3 regions of the Xanthobacter aminoxidans genome follow, and region 3 is predicted to be linked to each of the others. Evidence: predicted binding sites of a transcription regulator. Region 3 holds the regulator's gene; each other region holds the start of a gene.
What was found. The regulator LexA, encoded in region 3, represses DNA repair genes until DNA is damaged. The targets are predictions, from matches to a motif close to TGTTCNNNNTGTGTTCNG.
Positions count from the first base shown of each region.

Region 1: a site for LexA is predicted at 1,542-1,559, ahead of recA (recombinase RecA). Genes of this name have one in related genera too.
Region 2: a site for LexA is predicted at 1,898-1,915, ahead of uvrA (excinuclease ABC subunit UvrA). Genes of this name have one in related genera too.

Region 1 is NZ_JBAFUS010000002.1:906,418-909,693, reverse strand. Features, by position in the region: gene alaS (alanine--tRNA ligase) at 1-126, opposite strand, end outside; gene recA (recombinase RecA) at 391-1,476, opposite strand; gene V5F74_RS13295 (SDR family NAD(P)-dependent oxidoreductase) at 1,757-2,563, opposite strand; gene V5F74_RS13290 (glutathione S-transferase family protein) at 2,580-3,276, opposite strand, start outside.
Region 2 is NZ_JBAFUS010000001.1:13,766-17,041, reverse strand. Features, by position in the region: gene uvrA (excinuclease ABC subunit UvrA) at 1-1,636, opposite strand, end outside; gene ssb (single-stranded DNA-binding protein) at 2,080-2,631, shown strand; gene gyrA (DNA gyrase subunit A) at 2,969-3,276, shown strand, end outside.
Region 3 is NZ_JBAFUS010000002.1:1,129,542-1,132,817, reverse strand. Features, by position in the region: gene V5F74_RS14310 (molybdopterin molybdotransferase MoeA) at 1-888, shown strand, start outside; gene lexA (transcriptional repressor LexA) at 1,047-1,757, shown strand; gene V5F74_RS14300 (ComEC/Rec2 family competence protein) at 1,878-3,276, opposite strand, start outside.

The DNA.
Region 1 (3,276 bases), 220 kb from region 3:
GCCCGCATTGGTGAACATGAGCGTGGGGTCGTTATGCGGCACGAGGGGCGACGAGGCGACGGCCTCGTGGCCCTCCTTGACGAAGTAGTCGATGAAGCTCGACCGGATCTCGTTGACGCCGCTCATGTGCCGGCACTGTCCCTCGGAGGCCGGGCCTTGCGGCGGCCGGCTCTGGTGATCGCTGCGCGCGCCAGCGCCTCGGGCCGAGCTTGGGGCCATCCCTCGGGTGTCGCGCGGTTCCCTCGACCGATGCGGCCGGCGGAACCGGGTTCGTTTAACGATGGGCCCGCCGCTTGTCCAGAAACGCGAGGGCGCAAGACGAAACGGGCGGAGACCATCCGGCCCCCGCCCGCACCGAAATCCGTCAAGGCGACGTCCGCGCCCGGCGCATCAGGCGTCGGCGGCGGAGCCTTCGGCGTCCTCCTCCGGATCGCCGGCGAGGATCTTCTCGGCGATGAGGCCGGCATTCTGGCGGATAGCGGCCTCGATGCGCCCGGCGATCTCCTGGTTCTGCTTCAGGAAGGTCTTGGCGTTCTCGCGACCCTGCCCCAGGCGCTGGCTGTCGTGGGAGAACCAGGCACCGGACTTCTCCACCACGCCGGCCTTGACACCGAGATCGAGCAATTCGCCCGTCTTGGAGACACCCTCGCCATACATGATGTCGAACTCGACCTGCTTGAACGGCGGCGCCAGCTTGTTCTTCACCACCTTCACACGGGTCTGGTTGCCCACCACCTCGTCGCGTTCCTTGATGGCGCCGATGCGGCGGATGTCGAGGCGGATCGAGGCATAGAACTTCAGCGCGTTGCCACCCGTGGTGGTCTCCGGCGAGCCGTACATCACGCCGATCTTCATCCGGATCTGGTTGATGAAGATGACCATGGTGTTGGACTTGGAGATGGAGGCCGTGAGCTTGCGCAGCGCCTGGCTCATGAGGCGAGCCTGAAGGCCCGGCTGGTTGTCGCCCATCTCGCCGTCGAGTTCGGCCCGGGGGGTGAGGGCCGCCACCGAATCGACCACCAGCACGTCGACGGCACCGGAGCGCACCAGCGTGTCGGCGATCTCCAGCGCCTGCTCGCCGGCGTCGGGCTGGGAGATAAGCAGGTCGTCGAGGTTCACGCCCAGCTTGCGGGCATAGATCGGGTCCAGCGCGTGCTCGGCGTCGATGAAGGCGCAGGTGCCCCCGCGCTTCTGCGATTCGGCGATCGTGTGAAGCGCGAGCGTGGTCTTGCCCGAGGATTCGGGTCCGTAAATCTCCACGACGCGTCCCTTGGGCAGGCCGCCGATGCCCAGTGCGATGTCGAGCCCCAGCGAACCGGTGGGAATGCTCTCAATCTCAAGGGCTTTCCCGCCCTTGCCGAGCCGCATGATGGAGCCCTTGCCGAAATGCCGCTCGATCTGCGAGAGCGCGGCATCCAGCGCCTTGGTCTTGTCCATGGAAGAACCTTCGACGAGTCGGAGTGTCGCCTGAGTCATCGCCGCGCTCCGGTGCGGGTGCAAGGGGGAATTAAGAACGTTGTGCTTGTACCCTTTTTGTTCTCAGTTCGCAATATGTTCTATTTGGCACTCAGCGTGTGGTGGAGGCGCGATCGCTCTTTGTCGCTGGAGCACCAACAGGATTCCGGAATAAATGTCGCTGACGCCGGGCGCTGAACGACCTCGACACGCTCACAACCGGAGCGGGTCGGCACCGCCGCCGCCCTGTCGGTGATCGACCGGCAGGGCGACGGGGGCATTGTCGTGGAGGCGTGAGCGCCTAGAGGGCGGCGTGGTCGCGCACGGCTTCGCCGAGGGCATCCTTGAGGGTGGCGAAGCGGGCATCGAGGGCGAGCGGGTCGGTGCGGTTGAGCGCGATCATCTGTGCCCGCGCCTCCCCGCCGCGCACCACCTCGAACGCATCGGCCGCGATGCCGGCAACGACGGCCTCCGCCACCGCCTCGGCCGGCTCGCGGCTGAAGCCGACCTCCGGTCCGGCGCGGCTGCTGCGCATCATCGGCGTGTCGGTGGCACCGGGATAGACGGTGAGGACGCGCACGCCTTCTCCTGCCAGCTCCCGCCTGAGCGCCTCATCGAAGCGCGCGAGGCCAGCCTTCGCCGCCGCATAGGTGGCGTAGAACGGCATACCGATGAGCGCGATGGCGGAGGTGATGTCCACGATCAGTCCCTCCCCGCTCGCCCGCAGCGCCGGCAGCGCGGCGCGGGTGACGAGGATGGGCGCGATCAGGTCCACCTCGATCATGGCGCGGATGTCGGCCTCGCTCGTCTCCTCCAGCCGGCCGGCGCGTACGCCGCCGGCATTGTTGATGAGGATGTCGAGGCCGCCCAGCGCCGCCACCGCGCCGTCCAGCATCGTCGTACGGTCCGCAGGATCGGTCACGTCGCCGGGGATGCCGTGGACCTCGGCGCCGGACGCCTTGAGCGCGCCGACCGCCTCCGCCAGAGCGTCAGGCCGGCGGCTGGTGAGCACGAGGCGCGCGCCTTCCGCTGCCAAAGCGGTGGCGATGGCGCGGCCGATGCCGCTCGATCCGCCGGTGAGGAGGATTCGCTTTCCCTTGATCTTCATGGCGTTGCCTGCCCCTTCACTCCGCTGCCGGCGGATAGTTGGAGGGGAAGAGCGCCTTGCGGGATTCCTCATCGCCCATGGGCTTGAAGGCGTGATCGGTGCCCACCGCGCGGGCGCGGGCGGCGGCGGGGCGGGCGTCGATCTCGGCGAACCAGCGCTTGATGTGCGGGAAGCGCGCCAGGGGATCGTCCTCGCCCTTCAGCACCCGGGACGCGCGAAGGATCCACCCCCAGGCCGACATGTCGGCGATGGTGTAGTCCTTGCCGGTGATGTAGGGGCGGGTGGCGAGCAGGTCGTCGAGCACCTGATAGTGCCGCTCCGCCTCGCGACGGTACCGGTTCACGGCATAGCCGAGCCCCTCGGGCGCGGCGTGCTGGAAATGCACCGCCTGACCGGAGAACGGCCCAAGGCCGCTGGCGAGAAACAGCAGCCAGGAGAGCAACTCCGGCCGGTCCTTGGGATCACCGCCGAAGCGGCCGGTCTTCTCCGCGAGATAAATGAGGATCGCGGTGGAATCGAACACCCGCGTCTCGCCGCCGCCCGGCCCGTCCGTATCGACGATGGCTGGCACCTTGCCGTTGGGATTGATGGCGCGGAACGCCGGCAGGTGCTGCTCGCCCTTGGCGGTGTCCACCGGGACAATCTCGTAGGGAAGGCCCGTCTCTTCCAGGAAGAGCGCGACCTTGGCCGGGTTAGGCGTCGGATGGAAATAG
Region 2 (3,276 bases), on a different contig from region 3:
CATTGTCGCGCTGGTGCAGGCCGATGGAGGGCTCATCCAGCACGTACAGCACGCCGGTGAGGCCGGAGCCGATCTGCGAGGCGAGGCGGATGCGCTGGCTCTCGCCGCCGGAAAGCGTGCCCGAGGACCGCGCCAGCGTGAGGTATTCCAGCCCCACGTCCAAGAGGAAGCGCAGCCGCTCGCGGATCTCCTTCAGGATGCGCCCGGCGATCTCGTTCTGCTTGTCGGTGAGCTGGGCCGGCAGGCTCTCGAACCATCCCGCCGCGGCCCGCACCGAGAGCTCGCCGATTTCGCCGATGTGCCGCCCGGCGATCTTCACCGCCAGCGCCTCGGGCTTCAGCCGGTAGCCGTTGCAGACCTTGCAGGGAACAGTGGAGAAATATTTGGAAATCTCCTCCCGCGCCCAGTCGCTGTCGGTCTCCTTCCAGCGCCGGTCAAGGTTGCGCACCACGCCCTCGAAGGTCTTCGAGGTCTCGTAGGCGCGCATGCCGTCGTCATAGTGGAAGGTGATCTTCTCGGTCCCAGAACCGAAGAGGAGGACGTCGCGCGCCTGCTCCGGCAGATCGGCGAAGGGCACGTTCAGCTTGAAGTGGTAGTGCTTCGCCAGCGCATCCAGCGTCTGCCCGTAATAGGGCGAGGTGGACTTGGCCCAGGGGGCGATGGCGCCCTGCTTCAGCGAGCGGGCCTTGTCCGGCACCACGAGGTCCGGGTCGATGGTCTGCTCCACGCCGAGGCCGTCGCAGGCCGGGCAGGCGCCGAAGGGATTGTTGAAGGAGAACAGCCGCGGCTCGATCTCGGAAATCGTGAAGCCGGACACCGGGCAGGCGAACTTCTCGGAAAAGATGATGCGCCGCGGGGCGCCGGCCTCGTCCTTCTCGTCGGCGAACTCGGCCACCGCGATCCCGTCAGCGAGGCCGAGCGCGGTCTCGAAGCTGTCGGCGAGCCGCTGGGCGAGGTCCGCGCGCACCACGATGCGGTCCACCACCACGTCGATGTCGTGCTTGAACTTCTTGTCGAGGGCCGGCGCCTCGGCGATCTCGTGGAAGGTGCCGTCGATCTTGACCCGCTGGAAGCCCTTCTTCATCCACTCGGCGAGTTCCTTGCGGTACTCGCCCTTGCGCCCCCGCACCACCGGCGCGAGCAGGAAGAGCCGCGTGCCTTCCGGCAGCGCGAGGGTGCGGTCCACCATCTGCGAGACGGTCTGGCTCTCGATGGGCAGGCCCGTGGCCGGGGAGTAGGGCACGCCGGTGCGCGCCCACAGAAGGCGCATGTAGTCGTAGATCTCGGTGACGGTGCCGACCGTGGAGCGCGGATTCTTCGAGGTGGTCTTCTGTTCGATGGAAATGGCCGGCGAGAGACCGTCGATCTGGTCCACGTCCGGCTTCTGCATCATCTCCAGGAACTGGCGGGCGTAGGCGGAGAGGCTTTCCACATAGCGCCGCTGGCCTTCCGCATAAATGGTGTCGAAGGCGAGCGAGCTTTTGCCCGAGCCGGACAGGCCGGTGAACACCACCAGACTGTCGCGGGGGATTTCGAGGTCCACGTTCTTGAGATTGTGCTCGCGCGCGCCGCGCACCGAGAGGGTACGGGCATCGCGGCGCGGGATGGGACGCGGGGAGGCTGCGCGATCAGACATGGACATCCGCTGGCGCCTGCGGCGCAAAAAGGGGTCGGGGCCTGAGAAACGATCGTGCCGCCCTTGCAGCGGCGAGCACGCCAGCGGCCGGAAAGCCGCGCAGCGCGCCGGGGAACGTGCTCATGAACTCTCGGAAATGTAGTGAACCTTGTGCGATGCGGAAGAGAACATAATACGAACTCCGAAGGGCGCCACCCAAAAAGAGCGGGGCGACTCGGATCGAGCGCGCCGATGCTCTTGCCAGTCTGGGGGAAGTCGGTTAGGAACACAACGTGAACATTTAAGCCATGAGCTGTTACGCACGGCGGCCAGCGGCGGTTCATCATGGGGATAAAGCCGCGCCGGGGGTCGCATGACCCGGCGGGGACGGTAGGGTGCGGGATTCGCGGCGCGTCGCAATGGCGGCCTGCGGAACGGCGGAACACGGCACGAGGGAGAGCGGGATGGCCGGCAGCGTCAACAAGGTGATCCTGGTCGGCAATCTGGGCCGCGACCCGGAGGTCAAGTCGTTCCAGAACGGCGGCCGCGTCTGCAACCTGTCCATCGCCACGTCCGAGAACTGGCGCGACAAGGCCTCCGGCGAGCGCCGCGAGCGCACCGAGTGGCACCGGGTGGTGATCTTCAACGAGAACCTGGTCGGCGTGGCCGAGCGTTTCCTGAAGAAGGGCTCCAAGGTCTACATCGAGGGCCAGCTCGAGACCCGCAAGTATGAGAAGGACGGCCGCGAGACCTACACCACCGAGGTTGTGCTGCGGCCCTATCGCGGCGAGCTGACCCTGCTCGACGGCCGTGAGGGCGGCGGCGCCGGCTCCGGCGCGGACGAATATGGCGGCGGCTCCGACTTCGGCTCGGCCAGCCCCATGGGCGGCGGAGGCGGCAGCTTCGGCGGCTACAGCGGAGGCGGTTCCGGCGGCGGGCGCCGTCCGGCACCGGCTGGCGGCGGTTCGGGTGGCGGACGCCCTGCGGCCGATCTCGACGACGAAATCCCGTTCTGAGGCACGCCTTCGGCTTTGAGGACGGGGCGCTGCGGTCGGTCTTGGTGCTGGCCGCCCTAGCTTTGTTGCTGATTGGCTCACGGAAAGTCGCCGCCTGCGCATGCCGCGGGCGGGCTTTTGTTGTGCCGTCGCAGGCCCCGTTTCCGGCCGCTTCAGGCGGCGTTCGCGAGCCCATCTGACGCAAAACCGACAAATTGTCCGGCGACCTGCGAGATGGTCTGCATAACCCATTGATTTATATAGTATAAATTTACGTCCGCCAGAGGGGTTTTGCTGGCGTCGCAGGGGTGAATCGGCTAGAAGGAAGCACCTCACCAATCCATGCGAGTGCTGACTTTTGGCCGATTCCGAAACGCCGAAGACTGGTGGCGAGCCGCCGTCCGACATCCGGCCCGTTTCCATCACGGAGGAGCTGTCCCGCTCCTATCTCGATTATGCCATGAGCGTCATCGTCGCCCGGGCCCTGCCCGACGTGCGCGACGGCCTCAAGCCCGTGCATCGGCGCATCCTGTTCTCCATGCACGAGAACGGGTACGAGTGGAACAAGCAGTACCGCAAGTCGGCCCGCGTGGTCGGCGACGTGATCGGTAAATACCATCCCCACGGCGACCAGTCGGTCTATGACGCGCTGGTGCGCATGGCCCA
Region 3 (3,276 bases):
CAGGAGAACGTCTCCCGCGAGGGCGACACCATCACCACCACGGCCCCGACCGCCGCGCTCCGCAACGTGCGCAAGCGCGGTTGTGATTTTTCCGCCGACGCGCCCGGCCTCTTCGCGGGCCGGCGGCTGACCGGCCGCGACATCATGCTGGCCGCCGCCATGGACCATGCGACGGTGCCGGTCGCCCGCCGCCCGCGCGTCGCGCTGCTTCAGACCGGCGACGAGCTGGTGCTGCCGGGCCAGGGCACCGGCAACGACAGCGAAATCGTCGTCTCCAACGCCTTCGGCCTCGCGGAACTGGCCCGCCGCGCCGGCGCCGATGTGACCGACCTCGGCCTCATCAAGGACGACCTCGCCGCCATCCGCGCCGTGGTGGCGCGGGCGCTCTCCGGCGAGTTCGATCTCGTCGTCTCCTCCGGTGGCGCTTCGGTGGGCGATCATGACCTCATGGCCCCGGCGCTGAAGGCGGAAGGGGTCGATCTCTCGGTCCACAAGATCGCGCTCAGGCCCGGCAAGCCGCTGATGTTCGGCCATCGCGGCACCGTGCGGGTGCTGGGGCTGCCAGGCAACCCGGTGTCGTCCCACGTCTGCGGGATGGTCTACCTCGTCCCCCTCATCCGCGCCCTGCAGGGCGATTCCCGCCCCGGCCCCGAGACGGTGCCGGCGCGCCTCGCGGCGGACCTGCCGCCCAATGACGTGCGGCGCGATTTCATGCGCGCGACCCTCGAGCGCCGGGCGGATGGCTCGATCCACGCCATCCCCTGCACCTCGCAGGACAGCGCCATGCTGAGCATTCTTTCCGCCGCCGACTGCCTTCTGGTGCGCCCGCCTTTCGCCCCGGCGGGCCGCGTCGGAGACCCCTGCGAGATTATTCCCTTCGCGGATTGAGCCCTTAACGGAGCCTTCACCACTTGCGGAACACAAAAGGAACAGATAAAGACTGTTCATGATTTGTTTCGCGGCGCACCGGGCGGGATGCGCCTTGAATCGGGACCGGCCGAGAGCGCCTGTTCCGCGGCGGTGCGTGCAAGGAACGGGGCCAGGGAATGCTCACTCGGAAGCAATATGACCTTCTGCGCTTCATCCATGAGCGGCTGAAGGAGACCGGTGTTCCCCCCTCCTTCGACGAGATGAAGGAAGCGCTGGACTTGCGCTCCAAGTCCGGTATCCACCGCCTCATCACCGCTCTGGAAGAGCGCGGCTTCATCCGCCGCCTGCCCAATCGCGCCCGCGCGCTGGAGGTGGTCCGCCTGCCCGACAGCGTGGCGCCGGGCCTCGCCTCCGCCCGGTCCGCAGGGCGGGGTTTCTCGCCCTCGGTCATCGAGGGCAGCCTCGGCAAGGTCCGCCCCGTGGCGGAGGATGACGAGGCGGGACAGGTGGTCTCGGTGCCGGTCATGGGCCGCATCGCCGCCGGCTCGCCCATCTCCGCCATTCAGAGCCGCAGCCATACGCTGAACATCCCGCCCGAGATGCTCGGCTCCGGCGAGCATTTCGCCCTTGAGGTGCGCGGCGACAGCATGATCGAGGCCGGCATCCTCGATGGCGACACGGTGCTGATCCGCAAGTGCGATTCCGCCGACACCGGCGACATTATCGTCGCGCTGGTGGACGACGAGGAAGCCACCCTCAAGCGCCTGCGCAAGAAGGGCGCCTCCATCGCGCTGGAGGCCGCCAATCCGGCCTACGAGACCCGCATTTTCGGTCCCGACCGCGTGCGCATCCAGGGCCGTCTGATCGGCCTCATGCGCCGCTACTGATCCTTATTTCTCCCGCGGGAGATCCGGAACGGGGTGAGGGGCGCGGTGGTCCACGCTCAACGGGCGCCTGCGCTTTTTTGAAGGCGTTGCCCCTCACCCCGACGCCTGGCAATTGTCGTGTCAGGGAGCGGTGGCGTCGGCCTGCGGATCGCCCGCATCGACCGCCCCCCGCTCGGATGCGAGGTCCGGCGGCAGCGGTGCCATCCACGGCCGGGACACCGAGGGGCTGCGGCTTCGCTCGGCCACGAGGGCACCATCGCGCAGGGTGAAGGCGAGCGTTCCGGTCCGCGCGAGTTTTTCCGGTGTCAGCACCTCGGCCGGGCAGGCGCGAGGCGGGGCATCGCGGGTGACGACCATGCGGGCATTCAGGCAGTCCGCCTCCAGGCTCTCCGCGCGCCGGGAGACGGCGATGGTGCCGCCGCCGGGCAGCGGCGCGGTGCAGCCGAGCGGGTCGCACAGGAAGGCGGAGGCGAGGTCCTTGGTGCCGGCCGTCCGGCGGTCGCCCTCCCGCGTCAGCCATTGCTCCACCACCAGCTTCTGGCCCGAGGCGCCGAGCACGGAAAGCCGTCCATCCGGCATCCGCACCGCCACCGTCTGCGCATCGGGCGCGATGAGGAGGTCCGGCTTCAGCGGCGTTCCCGCCACCAGCGCGGCGAGGCCGAGGGGCACCAGCGCCGCGAGGGTCAGAACGCCCCGCAGCAGGCAGAGGGCCAGCAGCGCGAGGGAGAGCCAGAGCAGCGTTCCGGCACCGACGAAGGCGGCGCGGATATCGGCCCCCGGCAGGGTCCCCACCCAGTCGGACACCGCCGTCATGATCTCGATGCCCCGGCCCATCACCGGCCAGGCCAGATGGTCCCAGCCGAACGGCATCAGCAGCACGCCCGCGAGGCCCGCCGGCATGACAAGGAAGGACACGGCCGGCATCGCCGCGAGATTGGCGAGAAGCCCATAGGGCGCCACCCGCTGGAAGTGGAAGATGCCATACGGCGCCGTCGCCAACCCCGCCACCAGCGAAGTCAGCGCCGTGCCGGCCACCAGCACCGCCACCCAGGAGACTACGGCTCCGGCGATGCCGTCCGGCCGGGGTATCGCCCGCAAAGGCTGAAGCCTTTCATAGGCGGCAACGAGGGCGAGGGTGGCGGCGAAGGACATCTGCGTGCCCGGGTCCAGCGCCGCCTCCGGCGTCAGCGCCAGCACCACCACCGCCGCGACACCCACCGAGCGCAGCGACAGGGACGGTCGCCCCACCAGCACGCCGGCCAGCACCAGCCCCGTCATCACGAAGGAACGCTGTGCCGGCACGTCGTTGCCCGACAGCACGAGATAGAAGGCGCTGCCCGACAGCGCGATCAGCGCCGCGAATGACTTGATGGGCCACGACAAAGCCAGCCCCGGCACCAGCGCCAGCAGGCCCCGCGCCAGCGCGAACAGGGTGCCGGCCACCAGCGCCATGTGCAGGCCGGAGATGGAGAGGATGTGCGAGAGGCCGGACACCCGCATGCTCTCCTCCACCGCGCGC